2 regions of the Arthrobacter sp. CAL618 genome follow, and region 2 is predicted to be linked to the other one. Evidence: predicted binding sites of a transcription regulator. Region 2 holds the regulator's gene; the other holds the start of a gene.

Region 1 (3,410 bases), on a different contig from region 2:
CCCTTGCGCCCGAGCATGCTCACCAGCCGCCGCGTTTCCTTGTCGAGGGTGGCACGATCTGCACCCGTGGCGGCGGGGCGGTGCTTTCGGCGCACTAGCTGTTCTGCAGCGTCCCGTTCCTCATCGTCACTCACCTGGGACAGTGCCTCCTCGGCGATCTCGCCGTGGATGCCTTTCTCAGCCAGTTCGCGTTTCAGTGCGCTCCTGGCCAGGGATCGGGTCGCTGCCCGGCTACGCACCCACATCATCGCGAACTCGGCATCGTCGATCAGCTGGACTTCTTCAAAGCGGTCCAGGACGGCCACCGCCACCTCTGCGGGCACGTCCCGCTCCGCTAGTTTGGAGGCAAGCTGATGCCGGCTTTTGGGCGCGAGGGTGAGCTGCCGCAACACGATGGACCGTGCCGTCGCGTAAGGGTCTGCATCGGGTGCGAGGGCTCCCCCGCCAGATCCCGCCGCATCCTTGCCAGCGGACACCTCCGAGGCCGAACCGGAGGAGCCGATGGCACCCGATCCGGCGCCAGCAGGTTGCCGGCCACGAGGCTTTCGCCCGCTCCCGGATTTCCGCTCACCGGCGTTCCAGCCGCCTGATGTCCGATGAGCGGTTGTCCCGTCGGAGCCGGCCCCGGATTTCCGCCTGGAATTCAATCCACTGCGGGAACCGTTGTTCTGTCCGAAAGGCATGGCTGGCTAGCGGTTCTCTCCGCTGACCGCTTTCAGTTTCGGCTCAGCCTTCGCCTTGGGCTCGACCGCCGCCTCTTCAGCAGCCAATCCAACACCGAGTTTCTCGCGGATGCGCCGTTCCAGTTCGTCGGTCAGGTCGGGGTTGTCGAGCAGGAACTTCCGTGCGTTTTCCTTACCCTGGCCCAGCTGGTCGCCGTCGTAGGTGAACCAGGCACCCGATTTCTTCACGAGACCGTTCTCGACTCCAACATCGATCAGCCCGCCCTCACGGGAAATTCCATAGCCGTACAGGATGTCGAATTCGGCTTGTTTGAAGGGGGGTGCCATCTTGTTCTTGACTACCTTGGCGCGGGTCCGGTTTCCTACCGGGACAGCGCCCTCCTTGAGGGTTTCAATCCGGCGTACATCGATGCGGATGGAGGCGTAGAACTTCAGCGCCTTGCCGCCCGTAGTGGTCTCGGGGCTACCGAAGAACACGCCGATCTTCTCGCGCAACTGGTTGATGAAAATAGCTGTGGTTTTGCTTTGGGCGAGACGGCCGGTGATCTTCCGGAGCGCCTGGCTCATCAGCCGTGCCTGCAGGCCCACATGGCTATCTCCCATGTCACCCTCGATTTCCGCGCGGGGCACCAGCGCAGCCACCGAGTCAATGACGATCACATCGATCGATCCTGACCCGATCAGCATGTCCATGATTTCCAGCGCCTGCTCACCGGTGTCCGGCTGGGAGACCAGGAGCGCGTCGGTGTCGACGCCGAGCCGCTTCGCGTATTCGGGGTCGAGTGCGTGTTCAGCATCAATGAATGCCGCGATGCCACCGTTGCGCTGCGCGTTGGCGACCGCGTGCAGTGCCAGCGTGGTCTTACCCGAGGACTCTGGTCCGTAGATTTCGACGACCCTGCCGCGGGGCAGCCCGCCTATGCCCAGTGCAGCGTCAAGTGCGATGGAGCTGGTCGAAATCGTTTCGATGGGGGCGCGCACCTCATCACCCAGGCGCATCACCGAGCCTTTGCCATACTGCTTGTCGATCTGCGCAAGTGCTGCTTCGAGAGCTTTCTCGCGGTCTGCTGGTGCGGCCATTCTTCACCTCGGTTGGTTATGGCCGTTGCGGCCGTTTTCGTGTTCAATTCGACCGTAGCCCGGGGCACTGACAAATTGAGAAGCTTCACGGCGTATGTGGATAACCACGACAGCCGTCTGTTAGAAATGATAGTCCTATCCGAACAAGTATTCGAATAACTTGGGCGGCGTGTCAGGTGCCGCATCCCGACTATTTGGGAGTGATGTCCTTGCCTAACCGGCGTTCCGACGGGACATCCTGGAGGTCACACACCGCGACCCAGATATCGCGCGGGCTGATTCCGGCACCCAGGGCCTCTTCGGGCGTGCGGCCGCCGAGTTCGGCGAGGACGATCGTTCGGGCCAGGGTACGGGAGTACCCCGCGCCGAACTCGTCATCCATAAGCCGCCAAAAGGCACTGGTGCGCATGATGTAATCCTCTCACTGTCTCTGAGTTCGCTGACTTGCTGGCCCGCTTTCGGGGCCGGTTGATGAGCGATTGTGTGCGTAACCATAGAATGAAGCACATGACAGCCGAGCACCGTGAAGCCGATCCCGCCGTAGACACTGCCATCCAGGCATTGGAACAACAACTGAGCATGCTGTGGCGGAGGGCACGATCGAACTCCTACAAGGTGGCCCGGCGCGTCCACCCGGACATGGAACCGGCCGCCTACGGCCTGCTGGTGATCCTTCAGCGGGAGGGCGCCATGCGGCTGACCGACATTGCGGCGAGTATCGGCGTCGGCAAACCATCGGTCAGCCGGCAGATAGCGATGCTCGAACAACTCGGCCTGGTCCAGAAGGAAGCCGACCCGCTCGATGGCCGGGCCCAGTCGATTACCCTGACCCCCGCCGGCTCGAAGCAGCTGGTCGCCGCCCAGACCGCCCGTAAGGAAGCGTTCCACAACCTGATGGACGACTGGGATGTCAAGGACCTCACCACCCTGGGGACCCTGATTGCCCAACTCAATGAGACGTACACCAAAGACAACTGGTGATTGACAACAAACTGTTGATAACACGCTGTTGACAACAAACTGAAGCCCGCCGGAGTGTTCCGGCGGGCTTCAGTCAAATCGCTGTGGACGCTGAGTTAGCGGTTCGTTGCGGCCAGTCCGCGGCTGAAATCCTCGGATAGGTCGGCCGGGATGTCGTCGACAAACGCCCGGGCGAATTCCTGGGGCACCGTGTCAGGGACTGATACGCCCTCTGCCTCGGCGAGACGATCGCTGACTTCGCGGAGCATGAGGGACAACGGAACATCGAGCGCGGTGCAGATCGAGGACAGGAGCTCAGACGATGCTTCCTTCTGGCCCCGCTCTACCTCGCTGAGGTAACCAAGGGAGACTCGAGCACTATGCGAAACCTCGCGTAGTGTGCGGCCCTGCCGCTGGCGGACGTCCCGCAGGACATCGCCGATCTCATGGCGTAGCACTACCATTTTGCGCTCCTTCGGCTTGCGCTGTGCATCTTCCGCCAACCCCACATCCCGCCAACGGACTACTCCGTTAATGGATACGGGTTGCTTTACCATCTGAATCGCCATGCTCCCTCGTTGCAATTGATCCGGTGTCTCCTTAGGAAGGTGTACCGGCTTGGTAGTTTCAAGCCTAAGCTGTCAACCTGTTCAATGGCTGACAGTAATGATAACTGTTCAGTCCTGG
Region 2 (3,410 bases):
CGAAGCCTGCCGGGCCGTCCTGTCGGACGCCAAAGGAGACGGACCGACCCCGGCAGACGGTGGCCGGCAGATGGCGAAGTCCCACGTCCTCGCCGTCTTCGAACTTTGCGAGCGGCTTCTGACGGCGACACCGGCCGGTGAGGTGCTCTGGGCCTCACGGCCAAGCACCTTCTCACCGGGCACCGGGTATTCACAGCCCGACGACGACGCACCCGCGACCATCAACATCGCGCCACTGTCCGTGGCCGGGAAGCTGCGGGAAGGCCTGTTCGCCGATCACACAGTGGTCCTGACCTCGGCAACGCTCGCCATCGGGGCCGAATTCGGTCCAGTCGCCGGTTCGCTCGGTCTCGCGGGCGCCTCGGCGCCGTCATGGACCGGCGTCGACGTCGGCAGCCCCTTCGACTACCCGAAGCAGGGCGTCCTGTATGTCGCGAAGGACCTTCCAAAGCCGGAGCGGGGCACCTCGCCTGAGCAGCTCGACGAACTGGAGGTCTTGCTGAAAGCATCGCGGGGTGGGGCGCTGGGACTTTTTTCCTCCCGCCGCGCGGCCGAAGACGCGGCCGAAGCACTGCGCCCTCGGGTCGACTTCGAAATCCTGTGCCAGGGCGAATCGTCAATGTCGGCGCTGGTCAAACAATTCTCGGATGAGCCGGACACGTGCCTCTTCGGCACCATGTCACTCTGGCAGGGCGTCGATGTGCCAGGCCGGTCGTGCCGGCTGGTGACCATCGACCGCATTCCCTTCCCGCGCCCTGACGACCCACTCATGACAGCTCGGACGAGAGCCGTAGCGAAAGCCGGTGGAAACGGTTTCATGAGTGTTTCGGCAACCCACGCGGCCGTCCGCCTCGCTCAGGGCGCCGGACGCCTCATCCGCGCAGCCGAAGACAAGGGGGTGGTGGCGATCCTCGATTCCAGGCTCGCCAACGCACGCTACGGATCATTCCTGCGTGCCGCGCTGCCGCCTTTTTGGTCCACCACCGATCGCACGACGGCGGTCGGCGTCCTGGAGCGGCTGGCAGGAAAACCCACGCCCGGGGGTTAGAGGGCGCGCATGACCGAGACGACCTTGCCCATAATCGTGGCGAGGTCTCCCAGGATCGGCTCGTACTGGGTGTTCTGGGGGAGCAGCCAGGTGTGACCGTCGCGCTGACGGAAAGTCTTCACAGTCGCCTCGTCGTCGAGGAGCGCGGCCACGATGTCACCGTTCTGTGCTTCCTGCTGGCGCCGGACCACTACCCAGTCACCGTCGCAAATGGCGGCGTCGATCATCGAATCGCCATAGACCCGCAACATGAAGAGATCGCCGTGGCCCACCAACTGGCGGGGTAGCGGCATGACATCTTCCACTACCTGGTCGGCCAGCACCGGGCCGCCGGCAGCGATCCGCCCCACCATCGGAACCATGGCTGCGTCGATCGCGCCGCCGACGTCCGGTGTCGTGCCCTGCCCCGATCCTTCTTCGCCGCTGTGCTGATCATGGTCGAGGGTCAGCGGAAGCAGGATCTCCATGGCGCGGGGGCGCTTCGGATCGCGCCTGAGATAGCCCATCCGCTCGAGCTGCGACAACTGATGGGTGACGCTCGAGAGACTGGCGAGCCCCACCGTGTCTCCGATCTCGCGCATGGAGGGCGGATACCCGTTGGTGCCGATGGCCCGCTGAATGGTCTCAAGGATCTTCTTCTGGCGGGGCGTCATGCCCTTGGGCACCTGGCGCCCACGCGGGCGGCCACGGGCTGGCAGGACGGCCGGGGCGGGGTCAGCCGGGGCAAGGTCGGAGGCCGGTTCATCCAGTGGTGCGTCGGACTCTTTCACGGTCGCTGTCCCTTCGATAAGAATCCATGTACCCCGGCAGATCCCTGGATTCCAGGGGCCGAGCTTATTTTGTCAGTGGCGGATGATGTGCTGGTTTCTGCTGGATCCCGAACCTTCATCCTTGCCCTAACGGTAAGGGAGTCAGGACACGTTTTCAAACATTTGTTCGATCGTGTCTCGACAAAGTTCGTCAATCAGTGCTAAAAATAAACAAGCAGTAATTCGAAGATAAGTTCGAACAAAACAGGAATCGCCGGTTTTAGCTCGAACACCGCCTTCAACCTTCAGGGTTGGTCCCGGGCTCATACCCCAGGACCGAATGGACTGATTCGAGAGTACAGAGAGGTGTATCCATGTCTGTCATCACCACACACCAGAATTTCCCCACCACCGAAAGCGACGCGACCAAGAGCGGCGCCACCAAGCTGCGGCTTACCCGCAGGGGCCGGCTCCTGTTGGTCGGATTGCCGATCGTGCTACTCGCGTCGGCCGTTCTGATGTTGTCAGGATTTTTCAACTCGCCTGCCAAGGCATCAGCTGAAGGCGGAGAGGTGACCGAGACCGTCAGTGTCAGCGTCGCAGCCGGCGAAACCATCTGGCAGCTGGCAACCGAGTTCGCTCCGGACCGCGATCCGCGCATCGTCGTCTCCGAGATCGTTGAACTGAACAGCCTGGGCACCTCAGTGCTGCAGGCAGGGCAGCAACTGGATGTCCCCACCAACCGGTAACTCCTCGACAGCCAGTGCTGCACCCCCAGAACCCTCCAACCCGGTCGGCCAGTATCGGCCACCGGGTGTGGAGCTTCTGCGAACGCGGTGAAGATCCTGATGAAGGGTGAAGGCCCGTCGATTCTGCACCTGCAGCACTCCACGCTTAACCTTGACAGGTGAGCGAACAGTTTGAGCGGTTGAGCCGGTTGCCCCTGCGTGAGGATCTGCGGGGCAAGCACCCCTACGGGGCACCCCAGTTGGATGTCCCCATCCTCCTAAACGTCAATGAGAATACCCATGGAGTGCCGGACGATGTCCGGCAGGCAATCGTTGATGCGGTGAGCCGGGAGGTCGGGGGGCTGAACCGTTACCCCGACCGTGAGTTCACCGAACTCCGGACCAATCTCGCACGCTACCTCGGCCACGGACTGACGCCCGAAAACCTGTGGGCCGCCAACGGATCCAACGAGGTACTGCAGCACCTGCTGCAGGCCTTCGGTGGCCCGGGTCGATCAGCCATCGGCTTCCCCCCGACCTACTCCATGTATCCGTTGCTGGCCAGCAGCACCGGCACCCGCTATATCGCAGGGCAGGGTAACGACAGGTTCGAGCTCAGCGCCGCCGACGCGGCCCGCGAAGTGCGCGAATCCGGCGCGAACCTCGTCTTCCTGTGCTCGCCGAACAACCCGACCGGCTCAGCGCTGGGCCTGGATGTGGTGGAAGCGGTTTATGAGGCGGGCAGCGACGCGCAGGCAATCGTGATCGTCGATGAGGCCTATGCCGAGTTCGCCCACGCAGGCACCGTCAGCGCCCTCAGCCTGCTGGCGGGCCGGGAACGTCTTGTGGTGTCACGCACCATGAGCAAGGCTTTCGCGATGGCCG

What was found. The regulator LexA, encoded in region 2, represses DNA repair genes until DNA is damaged. The targets are predictions, from matches to a motif close to TCGAACANNTGTTCGA.
Region 1: a site for LexA is predicted at 1,903-1,918, ahead of recA (recombinase RecA). Genes of this name have one in related genera too.

The regions. Positions count from the first base shown of each region.
Region 1 covers NZ_ASZW01000101.1:8,845-12,254, reverse strand. The annotation lists gene K728_RS18650 (regulatory protein RecX) at 1-683, opposite strand, end outside; gene recA (recombinase RecA) at 690-1,763, opposite strand; gene K728_RS0106660 (DUF3046 domain-containing protein) at 1,954-2,172, opposite strand; gene K728_RS0106655 (MarR family winged helix-turn-helix transcriptional regulator) at 2,271-2,744, shown strand; gene K728_RS0106650 (helix-turn-helix domain-containing protein) at 2,840-3,280, opposite strand; gene K728_RS0106645 (CinA family protein) at 3,401-3,410, opposite strand, start outside.
Region 2 covers NZ_ASZW01000189.1:7,417-10,826, forward strand. The annotation lists partial or broken gene K728_RS23250 (ATP-dependent DNA helicase) at 1-1,048, shown strand, start outside; gene lexA (transcriptional repressor LexA) at 1,045-1,701, opposite strand; gene K728_RS0111440 (LysM peptidoglycan-binding domain-containing protein) at 2,172-2,546, shown strand; gene K728_RS0111445 (histidinol-phosphate transaminase) at 2,705-3,410, shown strand, end outside.